One region of the Blautia sp. SC05B48 genome, then DNA from elsewhere that is predicted to be linked to it. Evidence: riboswitches for the same ligand, from Rfam matches in the RefSeq annotation. Region 1 holds a riboswitch; the other holds the start of a gene.
The links. A riboswitch is a leader RNA that binds a small molecule or an ion and turns the genes downstream of it on or off. The one in region 1 is predicted to bind FMN.
Positions count from the first base shown of each region.

Region 2: linked by a shared signal. The riboswitch ahead of EYS05_RS08705 (ECF transporter S component) and the one ahead of EYS05_RS18115 (DUF6783 domain-containing protein) in region 1 are both predicted to bind FMN.

Region 1 covers NZ_CP040518.1:2,988,449-2,998,483, reverse strand. The annotation lists gene EYS05_RS17825 (hypothetical protein) at 55-474, opposite strand; gene EYS05_RS13920 (tetratricopeptide repeat-containing glycosyltransferase family 2 protein) at 598-1,677, opposite strand; gene EYS05_RS13915 (HAD family hydrolase) at 1,782-2,432, opposite strand; gene ribH (6,7-dimethyl-8-ribityllumazine synthase) at 2,448-2,921, opposite strand; gene EYS05_RS13905 (bifunctional 3,4-dihydroxy-2-butanone-4-phosphate synthase/GTP cyclohydrolase II) at 2,951-4,168, opposite strand; gene ribE (riboflavin synthase) at 4,187-4,840, opposite strand; gene ribD (bifunctional diaminohydroxyphosphoribosylaminopyrimidine deaminase/5-amino-6-(5-phosphoribosylamino)uracil reductase RibD) at 4,822-5,949, opposite strand; partial or broken gene EYS05_RS18115 (DUF6783 domain-containing protein) at 5,952-6,077, opposite strand; partial or broken gene EYS05_RS18110 (DUF6783 domain-containing protein) at 6,027-6,224, shown strand; FMN riboswitch at 6,384-6,498, opposite strand; gene EYS05_RS13880 (hypothetical protein) at 6,688-6,954, opposite strand; gene tsf (translation elongation factor Ts) at 7,260-8,198, opposite strand; gene rpsB (30S ribosomal protein S2) at 8,235-8,978, opposite strand; gene EYS05_RS13865 (pseudouridine synthase) at 9,157-9,924, opposite strand; gene EYS05_RS13860 (DUF6449 domain-containing protein) at 9,924-10,035, opposite strand, start outside.
Region 2 covers NZ_CP040518.1:1,893,166-1,903,200, reverse strand. The annotation lists gene EYS05_RS08715 (NUDIX hydrolase) at 1-212, opposite strand, end outside; gene EYS05_RS08710 (MATE family efflux transporter) at 389-1,777, shown strand; gene EYS05_RS08705 (ECF transporter S component) at 1,905-2,540, opposite strand; FMN riboswitch at 2,671-2,788, opposite strand; gene EYS05_RS08700 (glycosyl hydrolase) at 2,837-6,040, opposite strand; gene EYS05_RS08695 (response regulator transcription factor) at 6,077-7,579, opposite strand; gene EYS05_RS08690 (sensor histidine kinase) at 7,557-9,248, opposite strand; gene EYS05_RS08685 (carbohydrate ABC transporter permease) at 9,514-10,035, opposite strand, start outside.

The DNA of each region.
Region 1 (10,035 bases):
ATCAAGGCTTGTCCAACCTTGCTACGGCGTTTTAGGTGTAATCATAGGGGCTGTTTAATTGTCTTTAAGATAGTGGAAAGCCGCATGGTTACGGCAATTTCCGTGTTGTGCATATATTGACGGAGCAGTTGCTCCCGTCGGACCTGTTACTCCTGCAGGACCGGTGGCTCCTGTTGCTCCCGTCGGACCGATGACTCCCGCTGGACCCGTTGCTCCAGCCGGACCAGTGGCTCCCGTATATCCCTGTATTCCCGGTTCCCCCTGCGGTCCCTGAGGACCCATAGGACCCGGAACTCCCGGACAGCCTCTGGGACCGGTTGGTCCTGTAGGTCCCACAGGGCCTGGGCAGCCTCTTGTTCCACATCTGTCACATCCACAGGAACTATGATTTCCATAACAGGACATACAGGACAAATCCTCATGACTGTCCTGCTGCATTTCCATTTCCTTACGTTTTCGATGCCTGAACAGCATTCTTCGATCACCTCATAGGAAAATAACTTTCCCTACAGTATATGACAACAGCTTTTACCTGTGCATAGGATCCCCGCAAGCTTGTACCCTGCCAGGAAAAATATAATAAAGATATCTTTTCTTTTATACCAGACCATATTTTTCCCAGAAATATTTCTGGTCATACAATACTCCCGGATCTTCCGGCTTCAGTCCCTTCGCTTTCTTATGAAAAAAGAATGCCTGCTCCGGACATCCCATCTTATCATAACAAACGCAAAGCTGCATATATGGCACAAATCCATGACACTCAGCCATAAAAAATCCACATTTTTTCTTATCTGACGGCACAGTAAGCGCCTGCCCATACCAATAGCCAGCCTGTCTGGGAAGCTCTCTTTCCAGAAAAATCTTTCCGACCTCACAACAGATTTCCGCCCTCGGCACATCCATAGTCAGACTGTACAGAAAAGCTTCCAGTGCGTACTTTTTTTCTCCCATTTTCCGGTAGCACTGTCCAAGTACAAAACAGGCATCGATCTTATTTTCCAGCCATCCGGATGGATTTTTCAGGAACTCCACCAACACAGCCTCTGTCTCCGGATAACGCTGATGATAATACAGTTCTCTCCCATAATAAAGCTGATGTCTGGGTTCCAGCGTTTCTCCTCCTGCCAGCATTTTTTCATAAATGCGAAGATTACGGTCCGGATCACCTTTTCCACATTTCCGGTGCCGGATCACCACATCCGAATAAATGATATTTCCCTCCGGAATCACAGTTTCATGAACTGCCCCATTCCATCTGAAATTTCTGGATGTTTTCATTATCCGCTCCCGAAAATAAGAAAATGTTGTTCTCCCGCTCTGGTCAAACCCTGCCGCATATTCCATCATTACAACATCTGTTCCGGAATCCAGAGTTTCTTTAAGACTCTTCAGTTTTTCCAGATTTTCTTCATCCAGGACATCATCCGCATCCAGCCACATCCAGTAATCGGTGCGGACTTTTTCCAGAAGAAAATTACGCGGAGCAGAAAAATCATCACACCAGGGAAAATCAAACACCTGCGACGTATACTGCTCCGCGATCTCTTTTGTTCTGTCTGAAGAACCGGTATCTGCGATCAGGATCGCATCCATCACCTGAGAAACCGGCTTCAAGATCCTCTCAAGAACTGCTTCTTCATTTTTTACGATCATACATAGACTGAGGGAAATCATATTTTAGGATCCTTCGGATTTTTATAATATTTATGCCGTTCCCGTCAGTCCTATGCCTTCTGTCAATGTACAGCTTCTACTTTCGGATAAAGCTGAGCTCATCCTCATATCACCAACTGTGGTATATCCTCTATATGTTCTGCAAGACGATCTGCTCCGTTCAGCTCCCCGCTCTCACCATATCCATACAGGCATCCTATAAATGGGCTTTTGCAGGCTCTGGCACATTCCAGATCCTGCCTCCTGTCTCCGACCACCAGATAAGGGCCTGTATATTCCCGGATGATTTCCTGCACAATTTCTGTCTTTGGACGGAATCCATACGATTCGCAGTCATAAAAATGATCGAACCATCGTTCCATCCCAAATTCCTTCCAGTGCGCCTCACGATAGGAAGCTTTACAGTTACTTAAGATCACAAGATGATATCCCCGGTTCTTCAAGGCTGTAAGCATCTCCTCTGCTCCCGGATACCACACTGCCTTATGCTTCCTGATCTGTCTGACCATCAGTTCTCCTACCATCCTGCTCGCCTGCTCTTTATAGCTCTGATCCAGCTCCGGCAAAAATGTATTCCACATCTCCTTACTGTTAAATCCCAGCCAGCCGGCAATTTCCGCCGAGCCTATCTCCCGTTCTTCTGCAGCCTTCTGTTCTGTCAGCCACTGATAGGTTTCACGAAATGCCGGTTCATAGATTCCAATGGTATGATGGATCGTTCCATCATAATCGAATATGATTGTTTTTGTCATCATTTATTTCCCTATCTATTAGAGCTGCTTCATCAGATTGACCATCTCGATCGCAGATAACGCACAGTCATAGCCTTTATTTCCCGCTTTGCTTCCTGCCCGCGCAATAGCCTGCTCGATATTCTCAGTCGTGATCACTCCGAATAAGACCGGGATCCCTGTTGCAAGTTCAACCTGTGCGATCCCCTTGGCAGATTCATTGCACACCAGATCATAATGTGAAGTATCTCCACGAATGACAGCTCCCACGCAGATAACTGCATCATATTTTCCTGACTGTGCCATTTTCTGTGCTGTAAGCGGAATCTCAAATGCTCCCGGCACCCATGCTGCAGTAATATTCTCTTCTTCTACTCCATGTCTTACCAGTCCGTCGACTGCCCCTCCCAATAATTTATTCACAATGATCTCATTGAATCTCGCTGCCACGATACCAACCTTCATTCCCTCCGGTGCTACTACTTTTCCTTCTACTAAATTGATCTGTCTCATTTTTTCTTCCTCCTGCTATTTGCTGTTTTTTATAAATTTATTTCTTTAAAAATATGACCCATCTTTTCCTGCTTCGTCTTCATATACTTCCGGTCATACTTTTGTACCGGAATCTCCAATGGTACTCTCTCATTGATCTTCAACCCGAATTCGCCAAGCCCATAGACTTTATCCGGGTTATTGGTCAGTAATCTTAATGATTTCACACCAAGGTCTGACAGTATCTGTGCCCCAACCCAGTACTCTCTGAGATCCGGTGCAAACCCTAACTTCACATTAGCCTCCACGGTATCATATCCCTGTTCCTGAAGCGCATAGGCTTTGATCTTATTGATCAGTCCGATCCCTCTGCCTTCCTGTCTCATATACAGAATGATCCCTCTGCCTTCCGCCTCTACCTGGCGCATCGCTGTCTGCAGCTGCAGGCCGCAGTCACATCTGAGCGATCCGAATGCATCTCCTGTCAGGCACTCCGAATGTACACGGCAAAGCACATCCTCACCATCTCCTAGATCACCTTTTACCAGTGCCAGATGATGCTCTCCTGTAATGTCATTGATATAGCCATACATTTTAAAATCACCGTACTGCGTTGGGAGGTTTGCAGCTGCTTCCTCCTTTACATGCTTTTCATGTATTCTTATATAATCCTGCAGATCACGGATCGTAATAAATGTAAGGTTATGCTCTTTTGCCATTTCCCATAGCTGTGATGTACGCATCATAGTGCCATCTTCTTTCATAACTTCACAGCACACGCCGCATTCTTTCAGTCCGGCAAGTCTCATAAGATCTGTTGTTGCCTCCGTATGACCATTTCGTACCAGAACCCCGCCTTTTCTGGAAATAAGCGGAAATACATGTCCCGGTCTTCTGAAATCCTCCGGTTTTGACTGATCATCCACACACTTCATAATGGTATAGGAGCGTTCTGCCGCAGAGATACCGGTGGTTGTATCTGCGTGATCCACTGCCACGGTAAATGCTGTACTGTGATTGTCCGTGTTCTCAGCAACCATCGGCGGAAAATTCAATCTCGCCGCAATTTCTGCACTCATCGGTGTACAGATAAGACCCTTTGCATAAGTCGCCATGAAATTAATATTTTCCCGGGTCGCAAACTCTGCCGCACATATCAGATCTCCCTCATTTTCTCTGTCCGGATCATCTGTGACCAGAACTATTTTTCCTTCCTTAAGATCCCTAAGTGCCTCTTCAATTGTGTTGTACTGATAATTTTGTGACATAGTGTATATCCTCCTGTTCTAAAACCCGAATTCTTCAAGAAACTTCATCGTAATTCCGGATTCTTTTTTCTCTTCTTCATTTTTTCTGATGCCAAGCAGTTTTTCTACATATTTTCCGATCACATCATTTTCCAGATTAACCAGATCCCCCGGCACCTTTTCCAAAAGGGTGGTTTCTTCTCCTGTATGTGGAATGACCGACACCTGAAAACCAGCTTCATCAACCCTTGCAACTGTCAGGCTGATCCCATCAATACAAACGGATCCTTTTTCCACGATCAGATGCAAGATCTGTGGCGATGTCTCAATCGATACCCAGATGGCATTTTCTTCCCGGAGCATGGAACGTATCACTCCAGTCCCATCAATATGGCCGCTTACTATGTGTCCCCCGAACCTGCCATCTGCAGCCATTGCACGTTCCAGGTTTACCTGGCTTCCAGCTTTACAGCTGCCAAGACTGCTTCTTCTGATCGTCTCTGCCATCACATCGGCAGTAAATCCGTCCGGCTGGATCGACGTAACTGTCAGACACACACCATTCACAGCAATACTGTCACCGATTCTTGTCCCTTCCAGGACTTTCCGGGCTTTCACTGCCAGGATCCCTGATTCTCCTGTCAGCTGTATATAACGGACTTTTCCTTTCTCTTCTACGATTCCTGTAAACATGATTCCTCCTGTTTTTTCTCACACACCTGACATCTTATCCGGATGTCCTCACCAATCTGGCAGATATCTGTATATTTCAGTTCCACTGCTTCAGACGGGAATTCAACTCCGATACCTTCTACCGGTGTCTTCCCGGCCACACCGCCAAACAGCTTTGGTGCCACAAAAGCCTGTACTTCCTTTACAATTCCGGCTCGCAGGGCACTGTCATTTAACGTACCGCCTCCTTCCAGGAGAATACTGTCAATGCCTTTGCTTCCAAGATCTGTCATCAGCTTCTTAAGGTCTATCTGATTCTTTTCATCCGGACAGTAAATGGTCTCAACTCCCATGGTATGTAATATTTTTATTTTTTCTTCTGTATTTTTCTGATCTGCATAAGCCACGATCGTCCGGTACTTTTCCGCACTTTTTACGATCTGACTGTCCGGCGGGATTCTGAGCTTACTGTCGCACACAATCCTGACAGGACTTTTCCAGCCTTCTACCCGGACGTTTAACATCGGATCATCTGCAAGCACAGTTCCAATACCTGCCATGATCCCCATGTACTGATGCCGCATATGCTGTACTTCTTTTCTTGCCGCTTCTCCGGTAATCCATTTTGATGCTCCTGTCTTCGTTGCGATCTTCCCATCCAGTGTCATGGCATACTTCATCACCACATAAGGAGTCTTCATAGTAATATAATGAAAAAACACCGGATTCAGCTGATCACATTCTTCTCTCATAAAATCTTCAACTACTGTTACACCGGCTTCCCTTAACATCTGTACACCTTTTCCCGCCACTTTCGGATTCGGATCCCGGGAACCGATCACCACTTTTCTTATCTTCTGTTCAATGATCGCTTCCGTACATGGAGGTGTTTTTCCATGATGACAGCAAGGCTCAAGCGTAACATAAATCACCGCACCTTCTGCTGATTCTGTAAGAGAAGCAATAGCATTACGTTCTGCATGAAGTTCTCCATACTTTTTATGATAGCCTTCCCCGATGATCCTTCCGTCTTTTACGATCACTGCCCCTACCATCGGATTGGGATTCGTCCAGCCTTCTCCTTTTTTTGCCAGCTGAATCGCCCGAAGCATATATTCCTGATCCGTCATTTTTATTCCTTCTTTCTTATTCCTGTTCTTTGCCTAGAGCGTGTTTGAAAAAGGCTTTCTGCAAGATGTGCGTCACAATTTGTGGGAGATTTTGTCCGGATGAGGGCGCCGTAGCGGGCTACGGCAACTGAATTCGGGCAAAATATACCGCAAAGTGGGGCGTGCAGATTGCAGGAATGATTTTTCAAACACGCTCTGGTACGCCGAAGCTTTTAGACCTGTGCAATCGGATTCACAGACAAGTAAGTGGTATATTTATTTCGAAAACAATGTAACAGATACAAAAAAAGCCTGCAGAAATATCTACAGGGTGGAATTGATCGGTTACATCTGATCGATAAATGAATGTCTGATTTCCTATATAAAAAGCTCTGAAATGGATTACCATCTCAGAGCTCTGATACTACATTCATTCATACAAAAATCAACTGTACTATCATCTTCTTCCATCCAGACTGTACTGTCGGCTCCGGAATCTCACCGGATCATACCTCTCGGCTCGCGGGCTTTACCGCCGGTAGGGAATCTCACCCTGCCCTGAAGATATCTTCTTGTTTATTTTAATACTTTATCTGTAATTTGTAAAGCGGAATTTTTATTTCACTCATTCCATGCGGAATATTAGTTACTGGCAGGCAATCGTCGTATTGCTATTCTCAGGCTTTGGTTGACAAACAGACACGCAAGCAATGACCGATAGCCAGCACACAGAGCCTGTGCCTTGGAAGATGAATTTTTTTATCTGCAGTTTACTATTGCTTTTTGGGCAGCAGCAAAATCTTTTTCTAGTACATAAATACATGTTGTTTCATTCTTATGATCAATTCCCGATGCAAAAGTATGATAAAAAATCAGGAAAAAAAGATTATTGATAAATGTTCCTTTTTTCAATCTCGTTTCGTAAAGAATATTATTTTCATTCAACGCTTGTGTTAATCGCACGAGATGATCCATATTATCAGTTTCACATAATTTAATTTTTCCATTATCCTGGGTATATTTCATAAAAATCTCCATTCCGCCGCCTTTGGCTGGCGGCACAAATAGTGAGGAATTATAAGCGGAAACAGGCGCAGGCCGTGACATTTAGGAGTTTTGAAAGTATCGATTATCTCTGTCAATGCATGATCTTGCTTATTTTGATGCGGCTGGAAGAACCAGAGAATATATTTGACAGAGTGTCCAAGATATTTGGATAAAGAAAACCGATGGCTTTGACTGTTATCAATCTACACCATCGGCTTTCAAGGTTTTTAAATACTTAAATTCAGACTTATTAAAATAATATAATGAAAACTTAAGTTAATGGATTATTTACCCATCTGTTTTGCAACTTCCTCAGCGAAGTTCTCTTCTTTCTTCTCAAGACCATCGCCTGTCTCGTAGCGAACGAAGCCTTTGATCTGGATCTTAGCGCCGTTCTCTTTTGCTACCTGCTCTACGTATTTAGCAACGGACTGTTTTCCGTCCTCTGCTTTTACGTATGTCTGGTCAAGAAGGCAGATCTCTTTAAGCTCTTTCTTGATACGTCCTGTGATCATTCCCTCGATAACCTTAGCCGGTTTCTGGGACTCCTTCGGATCATTCTGGATCTGAGCCATAAGGATCTCTTTCTCATGCTCAATGTACTCAGCGCTTACTTCTTTGTCGCTTGTGTACTGCGGTTTCAGAGCTGCGATCTGCATAGCTACGTTCTTAGCCATCTCTTTAACAGCATCGTTAACAACATCTGTCTCAACGTCTACAAGAACGCCGATCTTTCCACCCATATGAGTGTAGGAAGCGATGAATCCGTTCTGCTCCTCAACCTGAGCAAATCTACGGATGTTCATGTTCTCGCCGATTACTGCGATCTGAGCTGCAAGAGCCTCTTTTACAGTCTTAGTTGTATCAAGTGCCCATGCCTCAGCAAGGAAAGCATCGATATCAGCTGCTGCTGTGTTAAGTGCCTGTGCTGCAACATCTGCAACATAGCTCTGGAATTTCTCGTTCTTTGCAACGAAGTCTGTCTCAGCATTAACCTCAACAACGACTGCTTTCTTTCCATCCTCTGTTACCAGAGTTTTGCAAAGACCCTCTGCTGCGATACGGCTTGCTTTCTTCTGTGCTGTAGCAAGACCCTTCTCACGCAGGAACTCAACTGCTTTATCCATATCGCCTTCTGTAGCTGTAAGAGCTTTCTTACAATCCATCATTCCGGCGCCGGTCATCTCTCTTAACTCTTTTACCTGTGCTGCTGTAATAGCCATTGTTCGTTTCCTCCTGAAATATTCTGTTTATACGAATTATTCCTCTGTAGCTGCAAACTCCTCAGACTCAGCCTCGATCTCGCCATCTGCCTCAGCAGTTCCCTGCTTAGCCTCGATAACAGCGTCAGCCATCTTGGAAACGATGAGTTTTACTGCACGGATAGCATCGTCATTTCCCGGGATCACATAGTCAAGCTCTTCCGGATCACAGTTTGTATCGCAGATACCGATAAGCGGGATTCCAAGTGTATGAGCCTCCTGTACGCAGATTCTCTCTTTCTTAGGATCTACGATAAAGATAGCATCCGGGATTCTCTTCATCTCTTTGATTCCGCCAAGGTTCTTCTGAAGTTTAGCAAGCTCTTTGCGAAGCTCGATAACCTCTTTCTTAGGAAGTACGTCGAATGTTCCGTCAGCTTCCATTGTCTCGATCTCTTTCAGTCTTGCGATACGGCTCTGGATTGTCTTGAAGTTTGTAAGCATACCACCAAGCCATCTCTCATTTACATAGAACTCTCCACAACGCTCTGCCTCTGTACGGATAGCATCCTGAGCCTGTTTCTTAGTTCCTACGAAAAGGATGTGTCCACCGTTGGCAACGATATCTGCTACTGCATTGTAAGCATCGTCAACCATTCCTACAGACTGCTGAAGATCGATGATATAGATACCATTTCTCTCTGTGTAGATGTACGGAGCCATTTTAGGGTTCCATCTTCTTGTCTGATGTCCGAAATGAACACCTGCCTCTAAAAGCTGCTTCATTGAAATAACGCTCATGTCTTTTCTCCTTTTTGGTTAAATTCTTCCGCACAGGTCGCCTTCTCCCGGGACCCCTTACATACTGTAGGGCACCGTCCTTACAGAATCGCCGTGCGTGCTTATTTTTGCAACTTCTAAATTATAGCATAGAAAATCCCCTTATGTAAAGGGGATTTTTCCAATTTTTTTCTGTTTTTCAGCGGTTTCCGGCAGATTTCAGAAGCTCCAGCTCTTTTTCGGTGAGCGGACGATATTTTCCTGTCGGAAGATCCGCCGGGAGCGCCAGCGGTCCCATGGAAAGCCTTTTGAGATAGGTAACTTTTTTTCCCAGTGCTTCCATCATCCGTTTCACCTGATGAAATTTTCCTTCATGGATGGTAAGGCGGATCTCGGATTCCCATCTCTTACCGTTTTCCTCCGATCCTGTGTCGGATTCCCAGGTGGAAAGGATCTCAAGCCTTGCCGGCCGTGTGAGATCCTTTTCCCCGATATCCACGCCTTCTGCAAGCCTTACGGCATCTTCTTCTGTCACTTTACCGGATACTTTTGCATAGTAGGTCTTGTCAACATGCTTTTTCGGAGAAAGAAGCTCGTGTGCCAGAGGACCGTCATCTGTGATCAGAAGGAAGCCTTCTGTATCTTTATCCAGGCGTCCCACCGGAAAAAGTCCCTTTCTTCTGTCTTTCTCTTCAATATAGTCGAGAACCGTTTTATCTCTGGAGTCCTCCGTTGCGCTGACACAGCCCGCCGGCTTGTTAAAAAGATAGTATACATATTCCGGTGCAGCATGAATTTCCTGCCCGTTCATAACCACCTGATCTTCTTTTGTTACTTTCAGTTCCGGTTTCTTCACAGATTTCCCGTTAACCTGCACCTGACCCTTCTGTATGTATTTTTTTACCTCGCTTCGTGTACCTGCGCCGGCATCTGCCAGAAATTTATCCAGCCGGACTGGTTTTTCCATTAATCATTTACCTCCCATTCTGTTACATGGGCTGCCTTTGCATCTGCTCTGATGAAATCCGGGATCTCACCGGCAAATGTCATATAAAGTCCGGAATCCCCGTCGGTGCTC
Region 2 (10,035 bases), 1.1 Mb from region 1:
ACAACCTTATCCCTCTGCTCTCCATAAATACTGTAAATGATCACCCCGTCCGGATGATTCTCCCCCGTAGAAAGCTTCAAATCCTCCACACACTTCGCCCTGGAAGCCACAAAATAAGAAACCGGCGTATCATGTACACTGGTCGCATCCACCCCATAAAGATTCACGAACTTATTATCTGTAAGTTTTTTCACATTGTTGATCTTACCCATCTGAAAAGCTCCTTCCCGAAATTTTTTTCTAAAAACATTTTATCCCATCCAAAACCAAAGGTCAATTTTTTATACTTACACTCACTTCACAATAGTGCTATAATAAATACCCTACTATAAAAATTACTTATTACATTACCAAACAGCTACTGTAGATAAGAAAGAAGGAAAAAACATTGAAAAACCAGACCACCTCTGCCCAGGCCGAAAACCCTCTGGGAACCGCCCCTGTAGGCAGCCTGATCACCAAATTCGCCATTCCCGCCATCATCAGCATGCTGGTCAGCGCTCTGTACAATATCGTTGACCAGATCTTTATCGGCCAGGGCGTAGGAATGCTTGGAAACGCCGCCACAAATATCGCATTTCCCGTAACCATTATCTCTACTGCTGCTGCACTGCTCCTGGGAATCGGCAGTGCCTCCAATTACAACCTGGAAATGGGCGCAGGAAACGAAAAAAAAGCCAGCTCCATCGCAGGAACCGGACTTTCCTCGCTGATAATCTCCGGTACGATACTCTCTGTCATCGTCCTTCTGTTCCTGAAGCCACTGCTTCATTTTTTCGGCGGAACACCGGACGTCATGCCCTATGCCATTGATTACATGGGGATCACCGCCATTGGACTTCCTTTTTACGTTTTAAGCACAGGCGGCAATCACCTGGTCCGTGCAGACAGGAGTCCCACCTATTCCATGACCTGTATCCTGGCTGGTGCTGTCATCAACACCATCCTGGACCCACTTTTCATCTTTGGATTCGGCTGGGGCATCAAAGGTGCTGCCTGGGCAACCGTGATCGGTCAGGTCGTATCCGGACTTCTGATCATTTTTTATTTTTCCAGACTTCGGAAAATGTACCTGGACCGCTCCATGCTGATTCCTAAGGCACGCAATCTGTCTGCCATTTTTTCTCTGGGAATGGCATCCTGTATCAATCAGGTTGCCATTGCTGCAGTGCAGATCGTCATGAACAATACACTTCGCCATTACGGAGCACTCTCAGCCTACGGGAGTGATATTCCGATCGCCTGTGCAGGAATCATTTCCAAAGTCAACCAGGTATTTATGGCCATCTGCATCGGAATCTCCCAGGGCTCCCAGCCCATCTGGGGCTTTAATTACGGTGCCGAAAAATACAGCCGCGTGCGCCAGACATACCGCTATTCCGTAATCTTATGTACTGTGATCGCAACCATATTTTTTATCTGCTTCCAGTTCTTCCCACATCAGATCGTAGGCATCTTCGGAAACGGCAGCGACCTGTACTTTCATTTTGCAGAAAAATATCTCCGCATCTTCATGCTGATGACCTTTGCCAACGGAATCCAGCCTATGTCCGCCGGCTTTTTTACCTCCATTGGAAAAGCCAGACTTGGTGTGATCATGTCCCTTACAAGACAGGTGCTCTTCCTGCTGCCACTGATCGTCATTTTCCCGATTTGCTTCGGAATCGATGGCGTCATGTACGCAGGACCAATTGCAGATACCTCTGCATTTGTACTGGCCGTTGTTTTTGCGAGACGTGAGCTCGGAGTCATGAAAGCTGCTGAACAAAACGCCTGACATAAAAAATGCCATGTAATTTACTGCCCATCGGCAATATATTACATGGCATTTCTCACATTCTCAGATATTTATCTGAAACCACCAATTTCTGATCTTTTCTTCATCCTCCGGCAACTGCTTATGATCAGTCACCCTTCAGTACAACACGGATCTTCTTATAAATCACAAACACGATCAGAGATGTCAGTGCATATTTAAAGATATTAAACGGTACAATGATCAGCAGTGCAAAGGTAAGCAGTCCGTTTACGGAACTGTGTACTGCGCTTCCCATCTGGATAAAGGTCTCGATCGGCATTCCAAAAGCCTTACCGTAAGCCGGAAGCAGTACAAAAGCATTGATGAAACATGCAAGGATTGCTGTCAGAACAGTTCCCACTGCCATACCTGCAACTGCATGTACTCTGCTTTTTTTGTGATGGAAACGATAGATCAGGCCGGCCGGTACCACATAGGCACATCCAAACAGGAAGTTGGCAACATCACCAACACCGGCTGTCATAGTTCCCTTGGTCACAAGATGTACAAGGATCTTCACAAGCTCGATCAGAATACCTGCCACAGGTCCCATAGCGAAGGTTCCTACCATAACCGGTACCTCGGAAAAATCAAGCTGATAAAAAGACGGTGCAAGAAAAGGAATCGGAAACTCAAGATTCATCAATACTCCTGCCACAGCACCAAGCATGGCTACCTGCGCGATGGTTCTTGTTCTGCTTCTTTCCACGGCATTTCCTCTCTGTAATATCTGTTCACTCATAACTCTCTCTCCTTCTTCAGAAATATTCAAAGAAAATTTCTACAAGAAATCTTTACGCGAAAAAAATTTCTTCACATAAAAAGCCCCGGGAGCTTCTTCCCGGGGCACTGAGCACGTTCTTCAAATACTGCGCGTTCTTCTCTCATCCAGACTTTACTGTCGGTTCCGGAATCTCACCAGATCAGCCGCCAAAGCGGGTCGCGGACTATACCGCCGGTAGGGAATCACACCCTGCCCCGAAGAAATTTTCTTTTTTATGGGTTCATTATAACGCGCTCTTTTTATAATTACAAGCCTTAATTTTTCTCTACAAAAACCGGCGCTTTCAGAAGACCTGACGGTTTTATCTGATACTCATAGGACCAGAGGTCACCGGTTGTCCTCCATGCATTTGGTCCATACCAGTCTTCTTTCTGGTCACAGTTGTGTAAGATTCCAAATGTATTCACCCTGTTTCCAAATACAGTCAACTCCAGGAGATGCTCTCCTGACGGCAGTTCACCAAGAGATACCTCATAAGGAGAAAATGCAATATACCCCGCTTCTTTTCCATCCACAGAAGCCTTCATAACCGGTGCGCGGAACAGATTTGCCCGTACATTTACTTCTCCGCCTTTGCTGATAAATGGAATTTTATATGTCACATTTCCACCATAGAACGGATAACCCTGAACGGTAAGATCACTGAAGGCTGCCTTGTGGCTCACCGCATCCAGCACCTGATCTCTTCCCACAACTTTCACGGAAAACTCTCCCAGCAGGAACATTGCTTCGATATTCACTTTGGAATTGTAAGGGATCTCCACAACCAGTTCATGCTCTCCGGATTCCATCTTCGGAAGCGGCACTTTGCGGATACAGTGATCTGTATACCATCCCTCTGCACGGTTTTCCACTGCTTTCTCATCCAGGAATATTCTGGTTTTCCCGTCATTTTCCATGGCAAGGAAAATCCCTTCCAACAGAACCTCTGTATGAATATGGAATCGCAGGGACAAAGTATGTTCAAAGCCTTCCTCTCTGTCATTGGTCCACGGCTGTGCAAAAGCCTCCATGCGGAGCGGATATCCCAGTTTCTCACGGAACAGATTGTCAATGCGGAGAATCTCTTCCTCCGGCTGCCACTCCCCACCGTCAAACGCATATTCAGCCAGATCCAGAATACTTACATTCGGCTCACTGCGAACAATCTCCACCTGATCGGAAATATCCAGCTGGCAGCTACATTTCTTCTCCTCACTTGCAGAACCATTCTCAGTATTCTCAGCATTATCTGTTTCAGAAAGCAATTCTTCTGATACCATGGATGCTGTGCCAGCCGGCTCCAGCCAGAGAAGAAGACTGTCGTGATCAAACATGCTTCGTTCCAGAACAGTGTCCCCTTTATGGTACTCTGCTTTCACCGGATAAATTTCACCTGTCATGGCATCATATACCGTCAACTTCCAGGATCCACGGATACGGATGCGAAGTTTTTCTTCTCTTGGAAGATCCTGATTTTTCTTACGCTCCTGCAGTTCATTGATCACGATACAGGCATCGGAGACCTTCTCTGTACGGTTTACATGACACAGGAACAGCCAGCGGTTTTCTCCCTCTTCTCTCATCTGGTAGATCAGGTTTGTAGCTGGTTTACCGTCATCCTCAAGTACCTCGATATCTCTTGCCTCTTTCACAGCTTCCAGCAGACGGTACTTACTGAATGACACAATCTCACACTTCTCTGCCAGCTTCGCACCTCTGTCTGACGGACGGGCATCTGCATATTTCGGAAGCTGTCCTGCAAAGATCACCCGGCCGCCTCTTTCCTTAAATTTCTCAAGAATCTCCAAGGTAGAGCTTCGAAGTGTCAGGCAGTTCGGTACGAGAACTGTATCATATTTCATTACTCCCACCTTCAGAAGTTTTTCCTCTTCCTGTCCCTGATTCAGATCCGGAAGCAGAGACTCTGAAATAAAATCAAAATCAACGGTACCATAAAGCAGCCATTCGATCATATGGATAAAGTTTTCATCCATCTCCTCACGGATTGGTGCTGTCTGCTCCTTCGGTCCCCAGAAAAGCCAGTAAGACTCTACCGGATGGATCACTGCCAGCTTCACATGCGGAACGCCTCTTGTGAGAGCTGTATTGACTCTTGCAAAATAATTCTCCACAAGAGGATATTCTTTATACCACGGTGACTGGTAGCTGATAGAAGCCGGATAATCACGTTTTGCCTCACCTGCCATGGAGGTCCAGGTCAGATGCGGCACACGGACCGTTACTCCAAGAGCTGCCTGCCAGTCCCCCTGAAGCTTATGGCCCCGGAAATCAAAATCCCAGTTTGTAACACCATAAAGTTCACTTGTCATTCCCTCTCTTCCAAACTGGTGCACAGCACTTTCTGCCTGCTTTGCAGTAGAAAATTCTCTTCTGTCACAAAGCATATCAATTCCCGGGATCTCAAAGGAACGATAGGAACGCATGGCTTCTCCCAGGGCCGCTGTCTGTGTTTCCAGAGTCGGCTCCTCCATCATATGTCCGGTCAGGGCAATGCCATGTTCCTTACACCAGCCTCCCACAGTATCCGCAAAAGCCTCTGCAAAACGCTCCGCAATGTGGTCATGATACTCATAACGGATTCTGGAAACTGCATCTCCCGGAAGTTCCCAGAACAGTTCCGGAAGATGCTTAAGAAGGCTATGTCCATATGCATCACGGAAAGTTTCTTCCAGATCATCGGTATATGGAATGGTCACATCCATCCGCTCATCTGCAAAATCCAGGCACTGTTTATGGGAAAATTGCGGCTCATCTGTAAAGATGGCAGGAATGGTTTTCCCAAACTCCTCTCCCAGATTTTCATAATACTTCTCGTGGGTTACCTGGATAAAACGCTCCACTGCCTCTTTATCCAGTGTGTTCAGATACGCCTCATTGTTAAACCATGGATTATCACCGGACACCTCAAGATAGGCAAACCATTCCTGAAATCCCTCCTTCAGCGGTGCATCCTCATCGATCTTTTCATACTCTGTAAGGTAACCATCCTCCAGCCGTACCTGATATTTTCCAAGAAATGTACGCTCATTGCTTCGGATCGCCTGTCCGGAAGAACGAAGTTCGCTGTTTTCAATCTCTTTTCCATCCTGGCACTCCGGAGTGAAAAGCAGAAAACGGATCCTGTATTTGTGGTCTCTTGTTACCAGTCCGCCGCCTGCTCCGGATGGCCAGCGGTCTTCATCATACAGCCAGGTCAGCATATTTTTTTCCAGGCTTTTTTTCCAGGAATATTTTACCAGATCCAGAAACTCTTCGCCCATGTAAGGATTATCCATTCCTGTGCGGCAGTGGATATGTCCGCCGCCCATTCCCATCGCCTTCAGAGCATCCAGAGTATTGTCGATCTCCGCTTCTGTCATCTTACAGTTCCATGCCCAGAACGGAGCCGCTCTGTACTCGCTTCCCGGATCCTGAAATTTCTCTTTTGTAAGCTTTTCCCCATTATGATACAGCATACCTTAACCCTCCATTTTAGATTAATATTATTTTTGTTATATCATCCCATGATTTTCTTTCTCAACATATTCTGACGGCCTCACTCCTGTATAGGAATAAAAAATACGACTGAAATAAAACTGATCTTTGTATCCTACCTTTTCCGCAACATCTTTCACATACATCTTCTCTTCACGCTGAAGAAGAAGCTTTGCCTTCTCCATGCGAAGTGCTGTCAGATAAGTATTAAAAGATGCATCCTCATACCTTCTGAAAAGTCTGCTTAAATATGTCTGGGAGACTCCCACTGCTTTGCTCACACTGTGCAGAGACAGCTGTTCCGCCATGTGTTTTCGGATGTATTCTTTCACACTCTCAAAATATTCTTCGGTATCTGTTTTCTGTGTGGATGTCAGATCTTCCTTTATATCCTTAAAAAAGATATCGGAAATCCCGTTGCAAAGCTGTTCCACATTTTCTGCAGTGGAAAAAATATCATCCATAAGAAATTCTGACTCCCGGTAATCCCGGTTTCCTGCATCATAACGCTGAAGCAGATAGCCTATCTGCCGCACACGTCCTTCGATCCACAGCTGAGGATGTTCTTCCTGCACCCACCTGCTGATCAGTGCTTCTACTTCCTTCTGAAGCCGGTCGTACTTCTGTTTGCCAGCCAGATATTCCAGCTCTTCCAGATATTCGTAATCCTTTCCCGGTCTTCCAGCTTGAACCTGCGATGCGGTTTCCTCCAGGAGCAATGTCTGGTTTTTCCCCAGGATAATAGAAGAATCCAGCTTCCGGTAAAGCTCTCGCATCATTTCTCCGATCTGTGCTGCCGGAACTGATCTCCGCCGGATCACAGACGTCACATATGCAGCTTCCGGCTGTTCTTTTCCAATACGTCTCCTGATCATCTGTTCATAATCCTCATCACTGACCAGTTCTCCCGGACAGAGATACAGTGTCTCCTGAGTGTCACGTCCATATGCGATCATCATCTCATTGATGTCTGAAAAGACTTCCTTTTTCCCCCGTTCCCCGTAACGACTGGGAAGTCCGTTCAGTCTTACAATGGCCCCATAATAACATTCTGACTGAAAATATCTCCGAAGTGTTTTTTCATCCACAGGAATTTCATTTACCATCTTGTGTATCAGTGTATTTCGTTCTTTGTAATATTTTTGTTTCAGCTTTTCTTCTATCCTGGTGATCAGTTTGGAAAATTCCGAGGGCACGATCGGTTTCAGGATATAATCACACACCCCAAAAGCAATTGCCTGTTTTGCATACTCAAATTCCTGATATCCACTGACGATCACACTGATCACATTGGGATATTGCTTTTTTGTTTCTTCCACAAGCTTCAATCCGTTCATTACCGGCATCTGGATATCTGTGATCAAAATATCCGGTTCTCCTCTTTCCTGTATCAGCTCCAGTGCTTCTTCACCGTTATAGGCAGTTCCCATAATCTCGAACTTGTTGTATTTCTGTTTTATAATGTTGACGATCAGACTGGCGGCCATCGGCTCATCATCAACAACCATCACCTGATACATCGGCTTCGACCTCCTTTTCCGATACTCCTATGATGACGCTTAATCCTTCTTCAAGGTTTCGTATCCGGAATACTGCTCTTCCATTGTACAGAAGGAACATTCTGGCATAGGTATTCGCCAGTCCCATACCTCCGATTTCCATCTCTATGCTGCTTCCTCTGGACATGATCTTTTTCCGGATTTTTTTCATTTTTTGTTTTAACTCTTCACATACTTCATCTGTGGCACCCTGTCCGTTATCCCGTACTTCAAAGTACCAGCCGGTTTCATCCCGCCAGCCACGTACATAAATTTTCATGATATTTTTGCTGTTATTATATCCATGCTGTATGCTGTTCTCCACCAGCTGCTGCAGCACAATCTTGGGAAGCTGTTCATGTTTTACGGATTCCTCACAGTCTACTTCCACTTCCAGGCGATGCTCATACCTGGATTTCAGCAGAACAATATAACGTTCAAGATACTCCAGCTCTTTTTCTACCGTTGCGTATCTCTCCTTTGTGTTTGTGGAATATCGGAGCATGGCTGCCAGACAGCCGCATATCTCACAAATTTCCTCATCACCGTCCATAATGCCTCTGCTTGATATCACATTCAGTACATTATAGAGAAAATGCGGATTAACCTGAGCCTGAAGGGTATCAAACTGAGCCTGAAGCTGCAGAAGAGACATTCGTTTTTCCTTTACAATGGATTCGTTCAGTCGACGCATCAGGTTCTGGTATGCGATTCCTACTGCCTGCACTTCATCATCTGTATCCGGAACTGCAAGCTCTGCATCCAGATTCTCGAGCCCGGTATTTTCCATCTGATCCTTCAGTGCAGTAAGTGGCTTGGAAAGCCTGCTTGCAATAAAGATCACCACTCCCATAGAGATCACAAAACAGCCGACAGCCATTCCCAGTGCGATCATCACCGCTTCCTTCATGCCCGCAACGATCTCCGTCTTTTTCTCCAGTGCAACCACCCGGATCCCGTAATTATCGGACACTTCTGATGCCGATGCCCACATGCTCGTGTCTGAAGAAACGGTAATGGAATCCATTTTTGTTACTTCCGGATGCTTCTTCATGTAGCTTACCAGATCGCCAGTCAGTCCCTCAGACTGATACAATACTTCTCCTCCCGGAAGAAACGCCACAACTTTAATATCGGAATCCGGAATCTCAAATATATCCTTCAGTTCATCCGTAGCATACTGAACTTCAATATATCCGAAATCTCCGCCCTGTACTTTTCTGGCCAGAGAAAAAACTTCCTCGCTTTCCCGGATTCCCCAGCCATCCATATGTGGTGCTATCAGGATCGGTTTACCGTGCATTCTGTCTGCTGAATCCAGCCATTTGATGTTGGATGTATTTCTTGCCTTATTGGTAAGCTTGGAACCGGTATTGGTACTGGATGCCACATCTCCGAATTCATTAAAAATAATCACTCTGTAAAAATTTCTGTTGATATAATACATAGCAAGTCCTGAATTCAACGCATCCAAAAGGTCATTGTGCACTATTGTCCTGCCGACACTAAAACTGCCGTTTTCATAATACTTCGGAAGCGTTTTCATCGCATTGAGCATATCCTGGTCCGACAGGATATAGTCTGTCACATGTTTCATGGAATCTATGGTAAAATCAACATTAGAAGCAGTCTGCCTGGAATAAAATTTCAAACTTTGCGCTGCTTTTTCTGACAGCCTTCTAAAATTATAGTTATAGCAGACTATCCCCAAAATTGTTGATATAAAAAATATTACAACAGAAAAACCTAAGATCAGTTTTGTACGGAATTTCATAAGAACACCTCGCATTTCATCTGTATATAGCAATAAACAGATACCCCGCCTGTACAGCAGAGTATCTGTTTTTCCCAGTTGCACGGCATCTTAAATCTTACCATACAAAACTGATCTTGCATATTTGGTAACCTGTTTTGCATCAGCCTTTGACAGCTCCGGCTACCATACCATCTACGATCTTCTTGTTGAAGAACAGGAAGAGGATCAGCATCGGAATGGTGATAAGCAGTACATCTGCAAACAGCAGATTGTAGGAACTGGAATATCTTCCCATGAAGTTGTAAAGAGTAAGCTGAACTGTTACGTTGTCATTTCCGGGAAGGAAATACAGCGGATTTGTAAAGTCATTGAAGATCGTTACCGCATTCAGGATAATGATTGTGGAAGTAACCGGTTTCAAAAGAGGGAAAATAATCTTTACAAACAGATTGCTTCTCGTACAACCGTCAATATATCCGGCCTCTTCAAGCTCTACCGGGATCGTATTCATAAATCCCTTATAAAGCATGATGGTAAACGGAATCTGAAGTGCTGTCTCAACCATGATCATACCAAACATGGTTTTGTAAATATGAAGTCCCTGCATAACCCAGATGGTAGGAAGGATCGCAGGAGGGATCATAAGACCTGTCATAACAAGTGTATCCACAATCTTTACAGG